2 regions of the Mesorhizobium sp. WSM4841 genome follow, and region 1 is predicted to be linked to the other one. Evidence: predicted binding sites of a transcription regulator. Region 1 holds the regulator's gene; the other holds the start of a gene.

Region 1 (4,196 bases):
CGATGTCGTCGAGCTGCGAGCTCGCGTCGGCATGGTGTTCCAGAAGCCGAACCCGTTTCCGAAGTCGATCTATGAAAACGTCGCCTACGGTCCGCGCATTCACGGCCTGGCCAGGAGCAAGGCCGAGTTGGACGGCATCGTTGAATCGAGCCTGAAGAAGGCCGGCCTGTTCAACGAGGTCAAGGATCGCCTGCTCGAGTCGGGCACCGGTCTCTCCGGCGGACAGCAGCAGCGCCTGTGCATCGCGCGCGCCATCGCCGTATCGCCGGAAGTGATCCTGATGGACGAGCCCTGTTCGGCGCTCGATCCGATCGCCACCGCCCGCGTCGAGGAACTGATTGACGAACTGCGCCAGAACTACACGATCGTCATCGTCACCCATTCGATGCAGCAGGCAGCGCGCGTGTCGCAACGCACGGCGATGTTCCATCTCGGCTATCTGGTCGAGGAGGGCGCGACCGACAAGATGTTCACCAACCCCGACGACAAGCGCACCCAGGACTACATCACCGGCCGATTCGGCTGAGCGGTCCGGCGGCGAATTTCGAACACGAGGACAGTATCATGGGTGAACACACCGTCGCATCCTTCGACGAGGAACTGGAGCACATCGACAGGCTGATCCGCGATATGGACGAGCTCGCCGCCGCGATGGTCGCAGCCTCGATCCGCGCATTGCTTGCATCAGACAATGCGATGGCGCAGCGCGTCGTCTCGGACGACGCCATCATGGATGCGCGGCAGCGCGAACTCGACGATAGTGCGATCACGCTGATCGCCAAGCGGCAGCCGATGGCGCAAGATCTGCGCGCCGTGGTTGGCGCAATCCGCATGGCCGGCGATCTCGAGCGCATCGGCGACCTGGCCAAGAACATAGCCAAGCGGGTCAGCGCAGTCGGGCAGAGCGCCACGCCGCGTAATCTCTCGCACGGTATCGACGCGATGGCGGATCTCGTTCTTGTGCAGCTCCGCGGCGTGGTCGAGCACTATGTGTCGCGCAACGCCGGCGCGTTGAAAGAACTGCGCGCCGCCGACGAGAAGATCGACGTGAAATACACGGCGGTTTTTCGCGAACTCCTGACCTACATGATGGAGGATCCGCGCAACATCACCGCTTGCACGCATCTTCTGTTCTGCGCCAAGAATCTCGAGCGTATCGGCGATCACGTCACCAACATCGCCGAAAACGCCTACTATGTCGTGACCGGGCAGCAATTGCCGGCGGATCGCCCGAAGCTCGACGAAACGACGATGTCGGCGCCGGCGACATGACGGGGGTGACCGGTCGATGATCGCGCCACGCATTATGGTGGTGGAGGACGAAGAGCCGCTGGGCGTCCTCCTCCGCTACAATCTGGAATCCGAAGGCTATCAGGTCGAGGTGGTGACGCGCGGCGACGAGGCCGAAATCCGGCTGCAGGAAAACGTGCCCGATCTTCTGGTGCTCGACTGGATGGTGCCGGCGGTTTCCGGCATCGAGCTTTGCCGACGCCTTCGGATGCGCCCCGAAACCGAGCGGCTGCCGATCATCATGCTGACCGCACGCGGCGAGGAGAGCGACCGGGTGCGCGGCCTCTCGACAGGGGCCGACGACTACCTGGTCAAGCCGTTCTCGACACCGGAATTCATGGCCAGGATCAAGGCGCTGCTGCGCCGCGCCAAGCCCGAAGTGCTGTCCAGCGTGCTGAAGGTCGGCGACATCATGCTCGATCGCGAATCGCACAGGGTCTATCGCAAGAAGAGCGAGATCCGGCTCGGGCCGACCGAATTCCGGCTGCTCGAATTCATGATGCGGCACCCAGGTCGGGTCTTCTCGCGCAGCCAGTTGCTCGATAATGTCTGGGGCGAGACGATCTACATCGACGAGCGCACGGTGGACGTCCATGTCGGCCGGTTGCGCAAGGCGGTCAACAATGGTCGCATGCCCGATGTCATCCGCACCATCCGCGGTGCGGGCTATGCGATCAGGGAAGACTAGCTGATATTCAGGTGATGCCGGCCTGCGACCGGCGATTTCCTGCGCTTCCGGTACGTACCCAAAAGTACGCTCCGTTCCGGTTCTCGGAACTCGCCCAGTCTGGTCGCTTCGCGCCCGTCTTCGACTCCGGCGCGGCCTGACCTGAATCTCAACACATCCCCAAGTCGCATTCCGCCTTTGTTCCTTGCCTTCGGACTCACGCCACGTCCTTCCTGATCGTGCCGGACTTCCCTTGCGCGCCCGGCGCGAAAATCTCCTGGTCGACGAAGCTCAGCGCTCGCAAGGCGCAGCCTTCGCGGATCAGCGGCAGCTCGTTCGTCTCGGTGTCGAAGGAAATCGAACCCGAATGCTGGCCGCCGGCGGTCTGGGCGATGGCCTCGCGCAGGGCCGGCTCGATCAGGTCGAAGGCGGCAGCGCTGGCGCCGACCATGGCGACCGGCGCCGGATCGATCAGCGCGAACAGGCTGCCAAGCCCGAAGCCGAGCGCTTCGCCGGCCTTGCGGTAGGCTTCGCGCTCCGGTCCGTCCGTCTGGCGCGCCCGGGCCGCCAGTGCCCGCATCTCGGCGTCGCTGACATCGGCGACCGGCTCTGCGTTCTCGCTCAATTGCCTTGCGTTGCGCCAGATGGCGTAGTTGCCGGCATAGGCCTCGACGCAGCCGCGCCGCCCGCAGCGGCAAAGCGCGCCGCCCGGCCGATGAATCATGTGGCCGAATTCGCCGCCCGAGGAATGGGTGCCGGTGAACAGTTCGCCCTTCAGCACCAGCCCCATACCGATGCCGTGCGAGAGCAGGATGGCGATGAAATCGTCGCGGTAGCGATCCGGGTCGCGCCAGCGCAGCGCCACGGCCATCATGTTGCAGTCGTTCTCCATGATGGCCGGGATGCCGAACTCGCGTTCCAGAATGTCGGCGAAGGCGATGTTCGTCTGCGGCGTGATCGGCGACCACAACATGGCGCGCGCATGCGAATCGGTGATGCCCTGGATCGCCAGCGCGATGCGGGCGACGCTTTGGACGTCGAGGTCGGGGTCTTCGATCCGGCGCCGCACGATGGCGACACATTCGTCGATCAGCTCGTCGCGCGACATGGTCAGCGTGTCCAGCCGGCGCTGTTCCTCGGCGACCACCTGTCCGGCATAATCGATGACAGCGACCGACAGGAAATTCAGCGACAACACGACCGCCAATACGGCAGCGGCTTCCGGATTGAGGCTGAGGCCGACCTGCGGTCGGCCGCGTTTCATCGAAACGGTCTCGCTCGCCTTGCTCTCGGTCAGGATGCCTTCCTGGATCAGGTCTGAAGAGATCGCCGATATGGTCGAATGACTGAGGCCGGTGGTTGCGGCGATCTCGGTCCGCGACGGCTGGCCGGCCCGGCGTACCGCAGAAATCACCATCGCCCGGTTACGCCGGCGCAAATCGTCATGACGGATTCCAACCGACATTCTTTTGCTTCCTCCCTATTGCCGCGGCCGCTCATGAATCGGAAGCCGTCGGTAATGTCCGACAAATAGTGGCAGAAGCAGCAGGCCCTGTCATTATTTATTCCGAGTCTCGAAATAAGTCGGCAGGGACATCAAAATCCATCGGAATTGATGTTGACAGCGCTTCGCGGTTGGACCAGTATTTTTTCGAGGCTCGAAAAAATAGGGGGCCTTTGTGCCGGCCTTCGGGCCAGTTGGTCGCGCCGTACGCGGCGCAGGGAGGATATCATGAAGAGATTCGCAGCCGCCATTCTGGCGGGGGTCGCCATGTCGCTGACGCTCGCGTCGGTCGCACAGGCCAAGGACAAGGTCATTGGCGTTTCGTGGTCGAATTTCCAGGAAGAGCGTTGGAAGACCGACGAAGCCGCCATGAAGTCGGCGATCGAGGCCGCCGGCGACAAGTATATTTCCGCCGATGCACAGTCCAATCCCGGCAAGCAGCTGACCGATGTCGAGAGCCTGATCTCGCAGGGCGCCAACGCGCTGATCATCCTTGCGCAGGATGCCTCGGCCATCGGGCCGGCGGTGCAGAAGGCGCTGGACGAAGGCATTCCGGTCGTCGGCTATGACCGGCTGATCGAGAACAAGGACGTGTTCTATCTGACCTTCGACAACCAGGAAGTCGGCCGCATGCAGGCCCGCGAAGTGTTCAAGGTGGCGCCGGAAGGCAATTACGTCTTCATCAAGGGCTCGGGCGCCGATCCGAATGCCGATTTTCTGTTCGCCGGCTCCATG
Region 2 (4,196 bases), on a different contig from region 1:
TTCCAGCAAGGGCCGAACGGTCCGATCCTGATCGAGAATGCCGCCTATTCCAGGTTCGACCGCTTTTACGAAGCCAACGGCCATTTCAATGCGCTGGTTGGCTGCAACACCTGGACGGCGGCGGCTCTACGTATCGCCGGCCTGCGGACAGGCTGGTGGAATCCGCTGCCGGCCTTGCTGGACATATCGATGCGGATTTATAATTGATGGTCGCAGACACGCCCGAACGGATCAGTCGGTCTTGCGGTTACGTGCGCTACGCCAAAATTTCTCGGTTATCTTGGGAAGATCGCTGACGTCGATGTCGACCTCCGGCCGCGCGATCAACCAAGCGATCTCGGCTTTCTGAGCATCCGTTAAAGGTGGAGGATTCCTCGGATCGATTTCATGTCGGATGACTTCGGCCACAGCGCCTTAATACTCAGTGCTGGCACTGCAGTCGAATGCGAGCGCCTCATTCCTTCGCACCCCCCTCCGGCCTGCCGGCCATCTCCCCCGCAAGGGGGGAGATCAGCAGCTTCGGCGCTCCGCTCACTCCTGCAACGTTGCAGATTGGCGAAGGCCGCAGTGACGGCCAATCTCCCCCCAAGTGGGGGAGATGTCCGGCAGGACAAAGGGGGGCGCTGTCCTGGGCGCTGTCCCGCCAGACGGTCGAGTTTTCATCGCCGATCGACGATTTCCGGCGGCCGCCAGCCATAGAGCCAGTCGAGATCGGCCGCGAGCTTTTCCGGCGAGCGCAGCTTCAGGAACAGGTTGCGCGCGACGGCCACCGGCCCCGCTGCATGCCAGGCGAAGCGGTTGACGGCACCGCGGCGGGCGACCCTGGCGATGCGCGGGCGCCGCACCTTTTCCCAGGCGGCAAGCGCGCTCCCTGGATCGGCAGGCGAGGCGGCGACAAAGCCGGCAAGGGTTGCGGCATCCTCGATCGCCATCGCCGCGCCCTGCGCCGCAAACGGCGTCATCGCATGCGCCGCGTCGCCGATCAGGGCGATGCCGGCGGGCGTCGTCGTCCATGGCTGTGCTTGGTCGACCGTATGGATCGGCCATGCGGTCCACGGGCCGGCGTCCTCGGCAAGACGGGCCAGTGCTGGCGCCGTGCCACGCATGGCGCCGGCGAGGATATTGGGGTCGGCGTGGCCCGACCAGCCCTCGGCGATGATCTCGCCCCTGGTGAAGGCGGCCAGATTGAAAGCCGTGCCGTTACTGACCGGATAGGTGACGAGGTGGAAGCCGGGATGCAGGAAGGTGGTCACGCAATTGGCGGCGCCGACCGCCGCAACGGCTTCTCCCGCGACGCTGTCTGCACTGATCGTAGCGCGCCACGCAAGCTCGCCCGAAAACCGGCTTTTGGCCGCAAGCCCGCCAAAAGCGCGGATCGCCGACCAGACACCGTCGGCGCCGATCAGCAGAAAGCCGTCGGCTTCCACCGTCTTGCCGGCAATCTCGACTGTTGCCGTGTTATGGCGCGGTCCTGTGGCGACGCCGCTGACGCGCGCGCCGGTGGCGAGACTGATGTCCGGCTGTTCGGCGATCCGCGCCATCAGCGCGTCTTGCAGGTCGGCCCGATGAGCGACGAGATAGGGCGCCTGCCAGCGCCTTTCGGCTGCTTCGCCAAGCGGCACCCGCGCCAGCTCGCGCAGCGTGGCCGCCTCCTTGAGCACGACCGCCTCCGGCCGCATCGCCGCCGGCAACAGCCGGTCGAGCACGCCGAGGTGGCGAAGGATGCGCGTCGCGTTGGGTGAGAGCTGGATGCCGGCGCCGGCGGCTTCGAGGCGCGGCGCCTGTTCGAACAGCCGCACCAGATAGCCGCGCTCGGAAAACGCCAGCGCCGCAGTCAGTCCAGCGACGCCGGCTCCGGCGATAACCACCTGCCGGGACCGGGTGTCGTCCATGCGGATGGCGTGCGCGTCAGGCAGCCTGGTCGATATAGAGGCATCCCGCAGGCTGCGTTTCCGTCGCCTTCAGCTTTGGCGAATAGCGATAAAGGGTCGAGCAATAGGGGCAGACCTTTTCATTGTCGTCGCCCATGTCGAGAAACACATGCGGATGGTCGAAAGGTGGGTTGGCGCCGGTGCACATGAATTCCTTGACGCCGATGTCGATCGCCGCATAGCCCGCATCGTTCTGGAAATGGGGAATGGAACCGCCTGCCATCGTCGTCTCCTATATTTGACGCATGACCCCGGATCATGCGCAAAACCAAAATTCCACCGCGACCTTTGCGCGTCCAAAGGACGCGCCGCGCTGTACCTGGATTGCATCTGGATCATAAGCAGTCTCTTTGCAAGATCGATGAAATCAAACTGTCGTAAAAGCCTGTCACAGGATAAGCTAAGCCGGTTAAGGCATGGTCCGAAAACCGAATTCGGTTTCGCTGGGGATCATGCGTAGCTTAAGTGTGGGAGCGTCCTTTGCGCGTCCGCAAAGACGCGCCACGCTGTGGCCAGCGGTGCGAAACGAGCAGGAACCATGAACGAACTAAAGCCGGTGCAGAGCGAATTCACCACTGTCGAGGTGGCGAGCCCCGAGGGCGGCAACCCGGACCGCTTCGTCAACCGCGAGTTTTCCTGGCTGCAATTCAACCGCCGCGTCCTCGAGGAATCGCTGAACGCCAATCATCCGCTGCTCGAGCGTGTCCGCTTCCTGTCGATTTCGGCCGCCAATCTCGACGAGTTCTTCATGGTCCGCGTCGCCGGTCTCGCCGGCCAGGTTCGCGAAGGCATCACGCTGAAGAGCCCGGATGGCCGCACCCCCGTACAACAGCTGGAACAGTTGCTGCGCGAGGTCGAGCGCCTGCAGGAGGACCAGCAGAAAAGCCTTTCCGCGCTGATGCTGCTGCTCGACAAGGAAGGCATCGAGAGCATCAGCCGCGATGCGCTGACCAAGGACGAGAAGACCTGGCTCGAGGATCATTTCCAGGAGCAGGTGTTTCCGGTGCTCACACCGCTTTCGATCGACCCGGCGCATCCGTTCCCATTCATTCCCAATCTCGGCTTCTCGATGGCCCTGCAACTGCGCCATCGCAGGAATGGCGAAGAGATGAGCGCCCTGTTGCGTCTGCCGGTGGCGCTGAAGCGGTTCATCCGCTTGCCTGACCGCAAGCGTCATTTCCGCTTCATTCCGCTGGAAGAGGCGGTCGGTCTCTATATCGGCAAGCTGTTCCCCGGCTACGAAGTCAAGGGCTCCGGCACGTTCCGCATCATCCGCGACAGTGACATCGAGGTCGAGGAAGAGTCCGAGGATCTCGTGCGCCTGTTCGAGACGGCGCTGAAGCGCCGCCGCCGCGGCTCGGTCATCCGCATCGAATTCGACAAGCTGATGCCGGCCGAACTGCGCGAGTTCGTCGCCGGCGAGCTTGGCGTCTCGTCGAGCCGCATCAGCGTGCTCACCGGTCCGCTGGCGCTCAGCCAGATTTCCGAGATCGTCGCCATCGCCCGCGACGATCTCAAGTTCACGCCCTATAATCCGCGCTTTCCCGAGCGCATCCGCGAGCACGGCGGTGACTGTTTCGCCGCCATCCGCGAGAAGGACATCATCGTTCATCACCCCTACGAATCCTTCGACGTGGTGGTGCAGTTCCTGCGCCAGGCGATGGCCGACCCGGAAGTGGTGGCGATCAAGCAGACGCTCTATCGCACCTCGAACGACAGCCCGATCGTGCGCGCTTTGGTCGACGCGGCGGAGGCCGGCAAGTCGGTGACGGCGCTGGTCGAGCTCAAGGCACGTTTCGACGAGGAAGCCAACATCCGATGGGCGCGCGACCTCGAGCGCGCCGGCGTTCAGGTCGTGTTCGGCTTCCTCGAACTGAAGACCCATGCGAAAATGTCGCTGGTGGTGCGGCGCGAGGACGGCAAGCTGCGCAATTACGTGCATCTCGGCACCGGCAACTACCACCCGGTCACCGCGCGCATCTACACCGACCTGTCCTTCTTCACCACCGATCCGACGATCGCCCGCGATGTCGCCCAGCTGTTCAATTTCATCACCGGCTACGCCGAGCCGACCGAGGAGATGCGGCTGGCCATCTCGCCGTTCACCCTGCGCAAGCGCATCCTCAAGCACATTTCGGAGGAGATTTCGCATGCGCTGGAGGGCAGGCCGGCCCGCATCTGGATGAAGATGAATTCGCTGGTCGACCCGATCATCATCGACGCGCTCTATGACGCCAGCCGCGCCGGCGTCGAGATCGATCTCGT

The links. The regulator PhoB, encoded in region 1, activates phosphate uptake and scavenging genes when phosphate is short. The targets are predictions, from matches to a motif close to TGTCATNNANCTGTCAT.
Region 2: AC0L14_RS33240 (RNA degradosome polyphosphate kinase) is a predicted target of PhoB. The motif match lies at 2,294-2,310, and genes of this name have one in related genera.

What each region holds. Positions count from the first base shown of each region.
Region 1 covers NZ_JBVVQC010000009.1:91,336-95,531, reverse strand. The annotation lists gene pstB (phosphate ABC transporter ATP-binding protein PstB) at 1-526, shown strand, start outside; gene phoU (phosphate signaling complex protein PhoU) at 565-1,272, shown strand; gene phoB (phosphate regulon transcriptional regulator PhoB) at 1,289-1,978, shown strand; gene AC0L14_RS13370 (ROK family protein) at 2,175-3,422, opposite strand; gene xylF (D-xylose ABC transporter substrate-binding protein) at 3,690-4,196, shown strand, end outside.
Region 2 covers NZ_JBVVQC010000053.1:14,730-18,925, forward strand. The annotation lists gene AC0L14_RS33220 (TIGR02117 family protein) at 1-207, shown strand, start outside; gene AC0L14_RS33225 (hypothetical protein) at 232-408, opposite strand; gene AC0L14_RS33230 (FAD-dependent monooxygenase) at 660-1,892, opposite strand; gene AC0L14_RS33235 (zinc-finger domain-containing protein) at 1,909-2,154, opposite strand; gene AC0L14_RS33240 (RNA degradosome polyphosphate kinase) at 2,470-4,196, shown strand, end outside.